DNA from 4 places in the Mesorhizobium sp. M7A.F.Ca.US.011.01.1.1 genome. Region 1 is predicted to be linked to each of the others. Evidence: predicted binding sites of a transcription regulator. Region 1 holds the regulator's gene; each other region holds the start of a gene.
The links. Region 1 encodes LexA, which represses DNA repair genes until DNA is damaged. Its sites were predicted from a motif close to TGTTCNNNNTGTGTTCNG; they were not measured.

Region 1 (3,630 bases):
GGCTCCCTCATCACCGGATATGCCAAGCTTTTGCCGCCGACCGGGCCGGTGCGGCCGGACAGCTATGATTTCTCCTTCGACAGCTATTTTGCCGGCATCGGCGCAGCGGATTCTTTCTCGGCAATCCAAAGCTTGTCGTTAGCGACGATGGCGACATGCCGCTGCCGGCCCGAATTTCCTCTAGCGTGGAAAAAGCCCGTGAAGGCATCGCCGACCATATCAGGGCGAGCGTCGGCGGCGCCGAAGGCGAGATCGCCGCGGCGCTCATCGTCGGCGTGCGCGCCGGCATTCCCGATGAGATCAATGAGGCGATGCGACGTACCGGCATCTACCACATCATCTCCATTTCGGGACTGCACATGGCGCTGGTCGCGGGCACCATCATGGGATTGCTGCGCAGCGCCTTCGCCTTGTTTCCCGACTTTTCCGCGCGTCGCCCGGTCAAGAAGTATGCCGCTGCCGCCGCGCTGTTCTCGATCGCGGCCTATCTCATCATCTCTGGAGTCGTCGTTGCCGCCGAGCGCAGCTTCATCATGCTGGCGGTGATGCTGATTGCCGTGCTGTTCGATCGAGCAGCACTCACCATGCGCAATCTGGCGATCTCGGCGATCGCCGTCATCGTGGTGTCGCCGCATGAGGTGGTCGGCCCGAGTTTTCAGATGTCGTTCGCCGCGACCGCGGCTCTGGTCGGCGCCTATGCCGGCTGGGCGGATCACCGCGCGGGAAGAGCAAGACCGCCGCCGCCAAAGCGATCCATGCCCGGTTTCCTGACGCGAAAATTCCTGCTGGCGGCAACCGGCCTTGCCATGACCTCGATCATCGCGGGAAGCGCGACGACGCTGTTTGCCATCTGGCATTTTCAGCGTGTCTCGCCGCTTAGCCTGTTTGCCAATCTCGCGGTTATGCCGATCGTCACCGTCGTCATGTTCCTGGCCGTCGCCAGCGCGCTGCTGATGCCTTTCGGATTGGATTGGCCGGCTCTCTACCTGATGGGTAAGGGCCTGACGATGATGATCGCCATATCCGGCTGGATCTCCGAGCGTTCGCCTGTCGACGGGGTCGGGCTGATTTCGCAACAGTCGGTCCTGTTGGTGGCAATTGCTTTGGTCATCGCGACGATGGCGACAACCTGGCTGCGGCTCGCTGCTCTGCCATTCGCGCTGGCAGGCTTGCTGACCGTCTCGGATACGCGCACGCCGGATGTGCTGATCTCGGAAGACGCCCGGCTGGTGGCGTTGCCGATCGGTGGCGGTGAGCTTGCCGTCAGCCGGGAGCGGCCGAACGAATTCACCGTCGACAACTGGAAACGCGCCCTGACATCAGAAACCATCGTCGTGCCAGAGGTGTTCGACAACAGCGATGGGCAATTCGATGTCGCGGATGCCGTTGATCTGCCGCTGGGATCCCCGTTCTATTGCTCCTCAGGCGTTTGCGTGGCCAGGCACATGTCCGGTGCGATCATTGCGTATGTCGAGGACCGCAAGGACACCTGGAAAGCCTGCGGCTTCGCCGAGCTGATCGTCATCAATGACGCCACCGCGTATGACGCCTGTCACAATCCGCTGGTCCTCGTCATCACCAAGCGGCAACTGGCTCGCAAAGGCAGTGCCGCGGTCTTCTTCGATCGCCAATCGGCGACCACGCCGGCGACGATCAGCTTCGCGGTGGACAGCCCATATCGGCCCTGGCACACGCAACGCAAATACTCTCGTGAGGCGAGGGGGCTGGCACCCTTCAAGAAACCGGAGAAGCCAGCGGCCAACCCACAGCCGCCTCAGTAGCGGCGGATCAGGCCGACGAGCTTGCCTTGCACCTTGACCCTGTCCGGGCCGAAAATACGGGTTTCATAGGCTGGATTGGCGGCTTCGAGAGCAATCGAAGCGCCCTTGCGGCGGAACCGCTTCAGCGTCGCTTCCTCTTCATCGACCAGCGCCACGATGATCTCGCCGGGGCTCGCCGTGTCGGCATTGCGGATGATGACGGTGTCGCCGTCGAAGATACCGGCCTCGATCATCGAGTCGCCCTTGACCTCCAGCGCATAGTGGGCGCCGCCCATGATCATGTCCGGCGGCACCGAGATCGAATGCGTCTGATGCTGGATGGCATCGATCGGCACACCGGCGGCGATACGGCCCATGACCGGGATCGACACGGCGGAGACCGCATCGTCATCATTGCCGGGCGAGGGCATCCGCGAAGGCGCCGGCTTGATCTGCCGGCCAAGGGCACCACCCTGACCGAGACTGCCCTGGATGACGCTTGGCGAAAACTTCTTTGCCGCGTTGAGGCCGGGCGCGATCGAGTCCGGCAATCGCAGCACTTCCAGCGCGCGTGCCCGGTTGGGCAACCGGCGAATAAAGCCGCGCTCCTCAAGTGCGGTGATCAGCCGATGAATCCCGGATTTGGAGGCAAGGTCGAGCGCCTCCTTCATCTCGTCGAAGGATGGCGGAATGCCGCTCTCCTTCAGGCGTTCATGGATGAACATCAGCAGTTCATGTTGCTTGCGCGTCAGCATGGCGGCCCCCAGGTTACCTGAAACCAGAATCGAAAAACAAACCCAGAACAAACCCTATCTGTTCCAGTTGTGTTCTGCAACCGTTTAAAGTTTAATGAATTTGTTAAGGCTGCTGAAATTATTTGGCGCTTGCCAGCGGGTCGCGATCACAGGCGCCAAGCACGGCGATGCGCCTGCTCACATTGAAATTATTATGGTTAATGACCTGTGGCTCATCCTCGACCCAAGGCTTGGCATTATCAGTCTATCGACCTCCACAAAGGACGATCAATCTTCGGGACGTTCGTTTGCCGTGAACGAAACGGAGCCAAAACGCCAACGTCTGTTGGCATTTGTGGCTGGAAATTCAGCTCTCCGTCATCTGCCAGGCAGTGAGGGCGGCGGCGGCGGATCGCGGGGATCGTTGCGTCAGGTAACGGCTTCCTTGACCGCGAAACGGCGGTCCTTCCATGCGCCCGTGCGCAGAATATCCTCCAGCACCTCAACCGCCAGCCACACATCTTTGTAGCCGACATAGAGCGGCGTGAAGCCGAAACGGATGGTCGATGGCGCACGAAAATCACCGATCACCCCGCGCTCGATCAGCGCCCGCATGATTTGATAGCCGTGATCGTGAAGGAACGACACCTGGCTGCCGCGCCTGGTCGCGTCGCGGGTGGTCTCCAGCGCGAGGCCATAGGCGCCGCACCTGGCTTCGACGAGCTGGATGAACAGTTCGGTCAGGGCGACGCTCTTCTTTCGCAATGCCGCCATGTCGACGTCGTCCCAGATCGCAAGCGCACCTTTGAGCGCCCGCATCGACAGGACCGGCTGCGTGCCGCACAGAAAGCGTCGGATGCCGGTGCCGGCCACATAGCCCCGTTCGAAGGCAAAGGGCCGTGCATGCCCCCACCAGCCGCTGAGTGGCTGGCTGATCTCGCCGTGATGGCGCTGGGCGGCATAGATGAAGGCTGGCGCGCCCGGACCGCCATTGAGGTATTTGTAGGTACAGCCGACAGCGAAATCGGCATTTGCGCGGTCGAGCTCGACCGGCAGAGCGCCCGCGGTGTGGCATAGATCCCAGACGATCAGCGCTCCGGCCGCATGAGCCTTGCGCGTCAGCGCCGCCATGTCGC
Region 2 (3,630 bases), on a different contig from region 1:
CCGTCGAGCTGATACGCGACGGCAGAGTCGTGGAACGTGCCGAGATTCAGGCCGAAAATGTTGTGGAAGCCGCGAAGATGTGGGGACCGGTAACCATCCCGTACGCCGAAGAGCCTGACATTGGCGGATGGATCAGGGTAACGCACCCCGACGGCAACACGACAACCTGGTTTGAGCGATCGCTAAGCGGCGGCAGCTAGGTGTGGGCTCGCTGGCCAGGATAACGGCAGGGTCGAGGGCAAGAGCGGTGACGCACGCCACGCGTCGCGATCATCGCAGAAGGAGACGGAGGGATGATCCGGCGCGAACCAGCGGGCGAAGAACTTCGGTCGCGTTGGACGGCAAACTGGCAATCCAGATTGACGGCTGTCCTGTCGAAATTGGTTGACCAAGACTTAGCCGGCCCTCCCAAATCCGGGAACGATGTTAGCGGAGAGCGCTACATCGCCGGGCCCACCATTGGGCGCGTCTTTTACTACCGCCGGCATGCAGCGTGAGCAAGTCGTGATCGATCGCAGCGGCAGTCCGTCAACCCGGCGCCGCGAGTTGTGCGCGAGAGCACTGGCTTCCGAGCGTTTCCTCCAGCCGAGCCATTCGGCGACTGACAACGGATTCGCGACGCCCGCCACGATACGCCTCGTCCCTGCGTGATCTACCGAAGCTCCTGGCTTCGGCTTTTTCTGACCTGGCACATCGTACACTCAGTGCGTCCGGCCGGAGCGGAGATGCATCTCGATCTTATTGATTGCCTTGGTGAGGACATCGACTGCCTGCAGATTGACCGCGAAGTCGAAGTTCCCTTGCGCCGTTTCGAATATCAGAACGCCGACCTTGGCTAAGTCGTCGCTCATCATGCCTATTCCAATGCCGGTCGGCATATAGGGTGGTTTTTCTGACATGGTTCTCTCCTCGGATGCGGTGTGGGCTTGTCGGGCTTTTGGCCATCCGGCGTGCGACTTGGAGTGGCCAAGCACGATCGATCGACGATGGCCGTGTAACCCGTCTATTCGAAATGCATCGACTGGCCGCGCATCATCGCCAGGGTCAGTGCAATTGCAGCATTTGCAGGTGGCTTCTCCATAAGCAGGGAGCCGTCGAAATCGCGCCATGCCGCCATGCGCAATTCTTCATCGTCTTCGCTGGCTGCAGGATCAAAAACGTGGGCATCATAGGGATCCCGGTCAATCTCGATCGTCCAGCCCTTGAGCGCCTTGCGAGCCATTTCTTCAACCTGGGCGAGGTCGCTGGTGAAGAAGGGGATAGGGTCGCCATCTTCCGAAAGCGGCTCAACCCGATCCTGCGTCGGCCGCTCGGGCACCCAACCAAGAACGAAGGCAATATCGAAATCGATCTGGCGGTCCGGACCGGCTGTAACCTCAAGCCGTTTGACGACGTCAGGATAGAGCTGCTTGCGCGCCGGCCACGTGTCCGAAAGCGCCTCGGCTCGCAATCTCGTGCGGGGAACGTCGATCAGTTCCATGACCTGATGGTGCGGGACTTTGTCCTGCGGCCAGCCCGCACAACATGCAATTGTCGCAGCCTCGTCGGCTTCTTCCCAGGCCGAAGCAGCCTGGCCCTCGTTCTCGGTTGGCTGGTCGTCTTCCGGAAAGCCTTTGATATCCCACCCTTCCAACGCGAATAAACCTTCCGCGCCTTGCAAAGCCGTAATGCCGGCGCGTGCGAAGACTGCTTCGGCTGCCGCGACCCCGCGTGCCAGTTCCTCGGGCGTTGCCCCTTCAATGTTCAAGCGAAGTTCCATGGTTCGCCTCCTGTATCGATCCTCCCTGTAGTGAACAAAATAAGAACAAAGGTGTCAATAGACTCCTGATGGTCTACACGCGGACCCCTCCGACGGGGACAGTCGGTCCCGCGTCCCGTCCTGCGGCCGGCGCTATGCTGACGCTCCTACGGCTGTCCTGTTAACCGCCCGCGGCGGCGCGAATTTCCTCCATCCCGCGCGCGACAATGTCCGCAATTGCGGACATTGTCGCGCGCAGGACTGCGGTATACGCCGTTTTTGGGCGCCGTCGGCCGCCGGCGCGAACATCCAACAGGACAGGTGGCCTTCGACGCCTCGTCTGTTGGCAAACGGTTCTGCCGGTGTCCCGGGGGCGGTCGCGACAAACATTTCTTCCGCAGCGCCACCTCACCACGCCATTGACTCTTCATTAGGAAGAGAACAAATGAGGAACATATCATTAGCATTTCGCGTTCAGGGGACAAATGAGTGCATCGGCGCCAAACGCTGCCATATCCGATCTTCGAAATCGCATTTCGCGTCTCGAAGGCGGTAATGCGCGCGAAAGAGCGGTGCTCCCATTCGGTATCTCCTCTATCGACAGTCATCTGCCAGGCGGGGGTGTGGCGCTTGGCGCACTTCATGAAGTTGCCGGCGGCGGCAATGGAGCGATCGATGGCGCCGCAGCGTCGCTTTTTGCAGCCGGGATTGCAGCGAGGACCCAAGGCAAGGTGCTGTGGTGCGTGACGCGCCAGGATCTGTTTGCGCCGGCAATCGCCCAGGTCGGACTGCATCCCGACCGGGTGGTTTATGTCGAAGCCGGTGACGACAAATCCTTGCTCGCCTGCTTCGAGGAAGGTCTGCGGCATGTCGGGCTTGGAGCTGTGGTCGCGGAAGTGGCGCGCCTGTCCATGACTGCCTCGCGCCGGTTGCAACTGGCATCGGAAGGCTCCGGCGCGATAGGCATCGCCATCCGCCGCTGGCGCCGCCAGACCGAAGCCGTCGATTTCGGGCAGCCGACGGCCTCTGTCACCCGCTGGCGGGTTTCCGTGTTGCCGTCGCAAGCGCTGCCGGTGCCCGGCGTTGGCCGGGCGCGATGGCAACTTGAACTGATCAGATCTCGTGGAGGGGAAACACTCGATATCGAAGTGGAGGCTTGTGATGCCAAGGGTCGTCTCGCTCTTCCTTCCAAACTGGTCGACCGACCGGCTCAGAAGGAAATTGGGCGACGTCTCGCCGCCACCGGATAAGCCTTTGGTGACAGTGGGGCGGCAAGGCAACCGTCGACTGGTGACTGCGGTGGATCGCGCGGCAATAGAAGCAGGCTTGCGCGTCGGAATGCTCGCGACGAAGGCACAGGCCCTCGTGCAGGGCCTGGCGGTTATGGACGCCGAGCCCGATGCCGACGCGGAGGCATTGGAGCGGCTGGCGCTATGGGCGTTGAGACGCTATGCGCCCATCGCCGCTGTGGATACTCCGGACGGATTGGTCATGGAGACCACTGGCGCCGATCACCTTCATGGCGGCGAACAGTTGATGCTGGCCGATATGGTCGAGCGTCTCGGCCAGGTCGGCTTCTCGGCGCGGTCAGCGATTGCCGATAGCTGGGGTGCCGCTCATGCCGTTGCGCGCTACGTGCGGCAGACCGTCAGCGTGGTCGCTGTCAATGCAACCTGTGATGCGATCCTTCCTCTGCCCATCGCGGCACTGCGGTTGCCCGATGCGATCGTCAGCGGTCTGCGGGTTTTGGGCTTCGACAGAGTAGGCGAGCTTCTGAAGCAACCACGCGGGCCACTGACCCTGCGCTTCGGACCGGAACTGGGTCGTCGCCTTGACCAGGCTGCTGGACGCCTTGCCGAACCGATAGAACCCGTGCGGCCAGCCGATGTGGT
Region 3 (3,630 bases), on a different contig from region 1:
TGCTGTCGGAGGGCGTGCATTCGCTGGTCGATACCGGCAATGGCGGCCTGCTGCTGTACGGCATGCACCGTGCCGCCCGCCCGGCCGACCGGACGCATCCCCTCGGTCACGGCCGCGAACTCTACTTCTGGAGCTTCATCGTCGCGCTCCTCGTCTTCGCGCTGGGCGCAGGCGTGTCGTTCTACGAAGGCATGATCCATATCATGGCGCCGGAGCCGGTCGCCAACGGCAAGGTCAACTACATCGTTCTTGGCCTGTCCTTTCTGTTCGAGGGCAGCTCCTGGCTGGTCGCGCTGAGGGAGTTCCGCAAGCAGAAGGGTAAGCAAGGCTGGCTGCGGGCGGTGCAATCGAGCAAGGATCCGAGCGTCTACACCGTGCTGTTCGAGGACAGCGCAGCACTTCTCGGCCTGATCGTCGCATTCGCCGGCATCCTGGCGGCGGAACTGCTGGAGATGCCGGAGCTCGACGGCGCCGCCTCGATCGGCATTGGGCTGATCCTGGGCGCGACGGCGATCTTCCTGGCGCGCGAAAGCAAGGGCCTGCTGATCGGCGAGCCGGCCTCGCTCGAGGTCCAGAGACAGGTGCTGACGATCGCCCAGCAGGATCCGGCGGTACAGCGGGCGAACGGCGTCCTGACCGTCCATATGGGGCCGGCAGAGATCGTCGCCGGGCTCAGCATCGAGTTCGAGGACCATTTGACGGCGCCCGAGATCGAAGCTTGCGTCGAGCGCCTGGAGGCGCAGCTCAAGAAGGAGATGCCGGAGATCACGCGGCTGTTCGTCAAGCCGCAGACATCAGGCACCTGGGAGCAGCGGCGCAGGCTGATCGAGAACGCATCCGATCCGACCCTGGACTAGCGCCGCCCCATTGCCTCACGGCCATGCCCCGCTAGATTGACGGGACTTTGGAGGAACGAAGATGAGAATAGACGGCGGCTGTCATTGTGGCGCCATCACCTACGAGGCGGAGGTCGACCCGGAGAACACCGGAATCTGCCACTGCACCGATTGCCAACAACTGACCGGAACGGCTTTTCGCGTGACCGTGGGCGCGCCGGAAGGCCACTACCGGATCACCAAGGGTGCGCCAAAGGTCTATATCAAGACAGGATCGAGCGGCGACAAGCGCGCGCAGGGCTTTTGCGGCGAGTGCGGCTCGCATCTCTACGCGACATCGGTTGGCGACGGGCCGAAGGTTTATGGCATCCGGGTCGGCACGGCGCGGCAACGTGAACAGCTGGTCCCGAGACGGCAAAGCTGGCACCGCTCGGCGCTGCCCTGGTTGCCGGAATTCCCGGGTATGACGACCAAGGAAGAGCAGTAGGGCGGATCCGGCACCGCGCCTCAATCGTCGCCTTCGACGACCCTCAGCCTGAGCTGCCCGGTTTTCGAATCGGCAACGCGCGCGCCAGTATCGACCTTCGCGGCGGGAGCCCGTGACGCGGCGTCCGCGGCGGCATCGCCGTCGGGCTGCGCGCCGAATTCCAGCGCCTCGATCTTCTGGCCGCGCTTGGTGACCTTCGACGTCGAAACCAGGATGTCGTCGATATCCTTGGCCGATTGGCCGAAATGGACCTGCAGCTTGCGCACCCGCTCATCGACACGCGCGACATCCTCCATCAGCCGAATGACCTCGCCCTGGATCAGGTGCGCCTGTTCGCGCATGCGGGCATCCTTGAGGATCGCCTGGATGACCTGGATCGACAGCATCAGCAGCGACGGCGAGACGATGACGATTCGGGCACGGTGCGCCTTGTGGACGATCGCCTCGAAATTCTCGTGGATCTCGGCGAACACCGATTCCGAGGGCACGAACATGAAGGCAGTGTCCTGCGTCTCGCCCTGGATCAGGTATTTTTCCGAGATATCGCGGACATGGATCTCGATGTCGCGGCGAAAGGCCTGCGAGGCGGCCTTCTGCAGGTCGGCGCCGGCGGCGGCGCGGATGGCGTTCCAGGCCTCGAGCGGAAACTTGGCGTCGATGGCCAGCGACGGCGCGCCGTTCGGCATCTTCACCAGGCAGTCGGGACGGCTGCCGTTCGACAGCGTCGCCTGGAATTCATAGGCGCCATGCGGCAGGCCGTCGGCAACGATCGCCTCCATGCGCGACTGGCCGAAAGCACCGCGCGTCTGCTTGTTGGAGAGGATCGCCTGCAACTGCACGACCTGGCCGGCGAGCGACTGGATGTTGCCCTGCGCGACATCGATGATGGCCAGCCGCTCCTGCAATTTGGCCAGGCTCTCATGCGTCGATTTCGTCTGCTCGGTCATGGTCTGGCCGAGCCGGCCGGTCATGGCGTCGAGGCGCTGGCCGATCGATTGCGTCAGTTCCGCCTGCCGTGCGCCGAACACTTCGGCGATGGCGCCCATACGACCCTGCATTTCGGCCTGGCTTTGCAGAATGCCGGCCATCCGCGCCTCGGCATCGCGGGCATGATCGGCGGCTTCCGCGGCCGCCACGGCGCGCGCCTTCGCCGACCGCCACAATGCAATGACCAGCGCCACGAACAGGCCCAGAAACAGCAAAACGCCGAAGGCCAGCGCATGGCCGAGCGTGATGGTTGTGGCGCCAAGCCGGGCGACAGGCTCCGAAAGGATGGTGCTCAAATCATTCATGTGGACAGCATAGACGATTCGCCCCGATAGCACAGATCAAAACGTGAACGAGCCTGATGCCAACCGGTTGACGCTTTTCGCTGGAGGTCTTACGTGGAACCCCATGCCGATCAAGCCGCTCATCATCCTTCCCGACCCCATCCTGCGCCAGGTTTCTCAACCGGTGGAGCGTGTCGACGCGCCCCTGCGCAGATTAGCCGACGACATGCTGGCGACCATGTATGACGCACCGGGCATCGGTTTGGCGGCAATCCAGATCGGCGAGCCGCTGCGATTGCTGGTGATCGATCTCGCCAAGGAAGACGAGACGCCAGCGCCGCATGTCTTCATCAATCCGGAAATCCTGGAGAGCGCCGATGCGCGCTCCGTCTACGAGGAAGGCTGCCTGTCGATCCCGGATTATTACGCCGAGGTCGAACGCCCGGCCGCCGTACGGGTCAAATATCTCGACCGCGACGGCAAGCTGCAGGAGATGGAGGCCGAGGGCCTGATGGCCACCTGCCTGCAACACGAGATCGACCACCTCAATGGCGTCCTGTTCATCGACCACATCTCGAAGCTGAAGCGCGACATGGTGGTGAAGAAATTCAAGAAGCTCGCCAAGGACAAAGCGCCGGGCAAGCTGGCCGGATAGGGCATGCTCTGTCGGAGCACGGCCCCTCGATCAGCCTCGGCGGTTCAGCTTCACGAACCTTCGATTGAAAATACCGACTTGCTGTGATATCAGTGATATCACGCAGGAGGTGTCTATGGGTGACATGCTGATCCGTGGGATCAATCCGGAATTGAAACGGCGTCTCGAGGAAAGTGCGCGGCTGAACAGGCGCAGCCTTTCGGAGGAAGCGGTCGTCTTGATACAGAAGGGTTTTGCAACACAATTTGCTGGCGCCGAAAAAGTCGGCGATCGCCTCTATTCGCTCGTCGGCGATGATCGTTTCACAAACGACGAGATTCAGGAAATAGCGAGGTCGCGAAGTGAGGCCGATCGTGGGCCGCCTGATTTCCGTTGACCGAA
Region 4 (3,630 bases), on a different contig from region 1:
GAGACCCGCTTCCGTCAGATACGGCGACGGGTTGGCGGGTTGGTCTCCAATCCTTCCACTAAGCGTAATCATGAGACGGCGCTTTGGTCTTGTCATGGCGACGTAGAACAAGCGGCGCTCACTCTCCTTGGCTTCTGCCGTTTCCGCCCGGCGCAAGGGCCAGATGCCATCATTGGCGTCAAGTATGATGACGGTATCGTATTCTTTGCCCTTCGCGCGCAACGCTGTCATCAGATGAACTGGTCGGCGCCACAGTTCGTCAGCAGCGCCTGAAGCGTCCTCCTCGCCCGGCAGCCGAGCAAGCGTATCGCGTGCGCTGTCAAGATCATCAATGAAGCGTTGGAAGTCGTCCTCATAGCGTCCCGCAAATTCCGCCAAGTAGAGGAAGGGCGGATCGGTGTAAAATATGTCTTCCTGCGATTTGCCATAATCCTGGTTGAGCCCCGCAAAGCCCGCACCCAATGCCGCGATTGCATCCCTTACCGTCGGCGCATCCAAGAGGTCGCGCAGCACCCGGCAGAAAACGAGGCCGGCGGCGCCATCCTCGTTGAGGCCTTTCAATGATCCGCGGTAGGCTGCTATCGCATCGAGCGCGTCGCCGTAGCTTTTTGGTCGGCTCGTGCGCAAATGGCCGGCCAATGCTTCTCGTTCCGCCTTTTTCAACGGATACCGTTTCACCAAGTCGCAAAGCTTGACTATGTCGTCCACAAGCGCAGGCGGCCTGAAATTGGCTCGCGCCATTGCACATGTCTGCAGCGCATGGCGCAGCTTTTCAAAGGCACCACTCATGAAAATCTGAAGATCTTCAGCTGCACAAAAGGGCAAATCCTCGCTCGCCATCAAAACCTGATACGGGATAAGTTGCGCGCGTTTCCGGGAAAGAATCGCAAGCTTCGCATTTGGTCTGTTGCTGGCGAGGAAAGATCGCACTTCATCCATCACAGCATCGATGGATTCGACGAACCTATCGCTCCTCACGATTTGGACCTCTGCATCTGCCGTTTGCATCGCAACGACACGCTTATCTTCTCGACGCTTGTTGTTAACGATCAGCTTCTGTGACGCCGTTACAAGATTTCTGGGGCAACGATAATTTCGTTCCAGGATGTGGGTCGAAAATTCACGATCGAAATGTTGATCAGGTTGCAGGATGTAGTGGGGTGTCGCCCCCCGCCATTCGAAGATGGCTTGATCATCATCCCCCACGATCGTCAAGTCAGCCTTGTGCAGATCGACAATTTTTCGGACTAGGTTGAGGTCAAGCGGATTGATGTCCTGGAATTCATCGACGAGTACCTGTGTGTACCGCGAACCGCCGGTGGGAAAGCGATCCTCCGCAATCTGCCGGCGCAAATCCAGGAACGCGACATATTTCTGATCTTCCAGCGAAAAAAGAGCCTGCCCAATCATCGTCTGACAACTGTCGACCCAAAACGGCAGCACACCTTCGATAAAGGATTCAAGGCGCTTGTCGGCCAGTATCTCGCATTCGGCCAACTGGTCGATTAGATTTTGGATTTGCCAAAGCAAACCCAGACGCATGAGGTAATCCATCTGGTCGTGGGCGGCCCAAATGCTCGGAGCTTCATGGTCGAAGCCTAATGATTTCAGTCGTTCAATCAGGCCGTTCAGAACCTTGTCAACAACGTAGGGCTGCGCCTCCATGGCTTTCTCAATCCGAGGGAATTTGCGCCAGACGGGCTGCAACGTATTTCGCACGCAACCTGACTTTTCGAATTCACTTACCAGCAGGCGCGGGCTGTGATGATTGGCGCGTAGCCTTTTGAAGCCCCAGCCGTTCAGAGTCACCACTTCGACAGCACTCGCCATGAACGCGAAATCGGGGTTTGAAAGTCGTGCGCGTAGTTCGTCGCGGGCTGCACGGGTGAAAGTCACGACCAGGAACCGGCCCTTCGAATCCGCTCGGCGATAAAGCTCTGCACACCGCCATAAAAGAGATTGTGTCTTACCACTGCCGGCAGGAGCAAGGAGGCGCAAATTGCCCCCGGGGGCCTTACAGAACCGCTGCTGAAATTCGTCAAGTTGCTGATCCGAGACGTCAATTGGCCTGGTCGGAATAGCTTGTGCGTCAGTCATGTCAGTGTTCCCAAACTGAGGCGATGGTCTACAGAAGCTAATGATCTGTGCTTGCAGTCTGCCCCTTGGACCGCGGCGTGAGCAAGTTTCGAACACGGAGCACGACAGCGCGCAGTGCAAGCTTGTGCTGCGGCCCTGCTCGAATGCTGCGACCATGAGGTCAATGCTGATGCGTCATTGGCAACGGGATTTCCGAGCACAGCTCAAGATATCTGCAGAATGCATTGGCAAGCTGGATCTGGCGTGGCGTGCTGCATTCCGCTTCGAACACAGGCGGTGACGCTACCAGAATCGACAAACATTTGGCACGCGAAGTCGCAACGTTGAAGCGGTTTAGACTGTAAAGAAATTCCATCCCCCGTGGAGCATCTGCGTGAGTTGACGTCGTCATCGAATAAATCGCGATTGGCGCCTCCTGACCCTGAAACTTGTCGACCGTACCGACTCTGGCGCCGAGCAGGCGCTGCTGGATTTCGAAAACCTGCGCGTTGTAGGGCGTGATGATCAGGATATCGTTGAGGGTGATGGCCGCTTCTTTGCCATCCCGATCTATCCAATGTGTATCCGACCGCAGCACGTGATCGACAAGACGATGAATGGCGTCAGCCTCTTCAGGTGAGGAATTCTGATTTCCACGGTGGGTGATAGGGAGGTACCGTAGGCCGGAACCGCTTATCGGACCAGTGGAGATGACCTGGCCCTCAAGTCCCGGTCTCGACGTCAGCTTGCCCTCATAGAACAGTTCCGAAGTGAATGCGCAGAGGTCCGGATGGAGTCGCCAGGTCTCTTCGAGAAAGAGGCCCTGGCCAGCATCGATAGTTTTATCGCCATGAAGGATATGGTTGAGGGCAGACACGTCGGTTCCATCCGGGTGACTTCCCTGCATCGGCTGATCCAGCTGCTGAGGATCGCCAAGCAGCACGACCGTGTGGGCTGCCTGCGAAACCGCCAGCACATTTGCCAGGGACATCTGAGCGGCTTCGTCCACGACGAGAACGTCGACCGATGCGAACGCATCGGCACGTGACCAGAGAAAGCTTGTTCCCCCCGCGACTTTGCAGGGTCCGCTCAACGCGCCATACACGTCGGCATTAGTCTTTGCGAAAACCAAGCGATGCTGATTGGATTCCATCTCCTTCGGCTTTAAGATGCACGTCAGGTCGACGCCAAGTTCGTCGGCCGCTTCAATGACCTTGTCGACCAGATTCCTGATGACCTTGTGGCTGTTGGCGGTGATCCCGACAGTCTTACCGTCGCGAACAAGCGCGCATACCATCCGCGCGCCAGTGAACGATTTTCCGGTGCCGGGAGGGCCTTGTATTGGGAAGATGCCGCCATCGAAGAGCGTGGCAACCCGCATCGCTGCGGCCAGGCTTGTCTCCCCATCAATCTTGATCGGCTCACCCCGGAGGCGGGGGGCCAGGCGCAGCAGCAGATCGCGCGCCGCACAAAATGGCCCATCGCCAGCCAGCCCGTGGTCCACCACGTATTCGCCGATCCGCACGAGGGAATTGGCCTGTTCATCAGAGCCGA

Region 2: the regulator LexA is predicted to act here: its motif matches at 2,176-2,193, upstream of EOA13_RS23430 (ImuA family protein).
Region 3: the regulator LexA is predicted to act here: its motif matches at 2,648-2,665, upstream of EOA13_RS26120 (DNA recombination protein RmuC).
Region 4: the regulator LexA is predicted to act here: its motif matches at 2,175-2,192, upstream of EOA13_RS11110 (ATP-dependent helicase).

Annotation. Positions count from the first base shown of each region.
Region 1 is NZ_RZRT01000024.1:27,143-30,772, reverse strand. It holds partial or broken gene EOA13_RS20955 (ComEC/Rec2 family competence protein) at 1-1,781, shown strand, start outside; gene lexA (transcriptional repressor LexA) at 1,775-2,515, opposite strand; gene kynU (kynureninase) at 2,924-3,630, opposite strand, start outside.
Region 2 is NZ_RZRT01000030.1:14,280-17,909, forward strand. It holds gene EOA13_RS23415 (hypothetical protein) at 1-200, shown strand, start outside; gene EOA13_RS23420 (hypothetical protein) at 702-899, opposite strand; gene EOA13_RS23425 (hypothetical protein) at 1,004-1,660, opposite strand; gene EOA13_RS23430 (ImuA family protein) at 2,224-2,988, shown strand; gene EOA13_RS23435 (DUF6504 family protein) at 2,900-3,630, shown strand, end outside.
Region 3 is NZ_RZRT01000037.1:23,192-26,821, reverse strand. It holds gene EOA13_RS26130 (cation diffusion facilitator family transporter) at 1-857, shown strand, start outside; gene EOA13_RS26125 (GFA family protein) at 919-1,323, shown strand; gene EOA13_RS26120 (DNA recombination protein RmuC) at 1,344-2,615, opposite strand; gene def (peptide deformylase) at 2,719-3,249, shown strand; gene EOA13_RS26110 (plasmid stabilization protein) at 3,365-3,625, shown strand.
Region 4 is NZ_RZRT01000007.1:57,668-61,297, forward strand. It holds gene EOA13_RS11110 (ATP-dependent helicase) at 1-2,097, opposite strand, end outside; gene EOA13_RS11115 (TM0106 family RecB-like putative nuclease) at 2,258-3,630, opposite strand, start outside.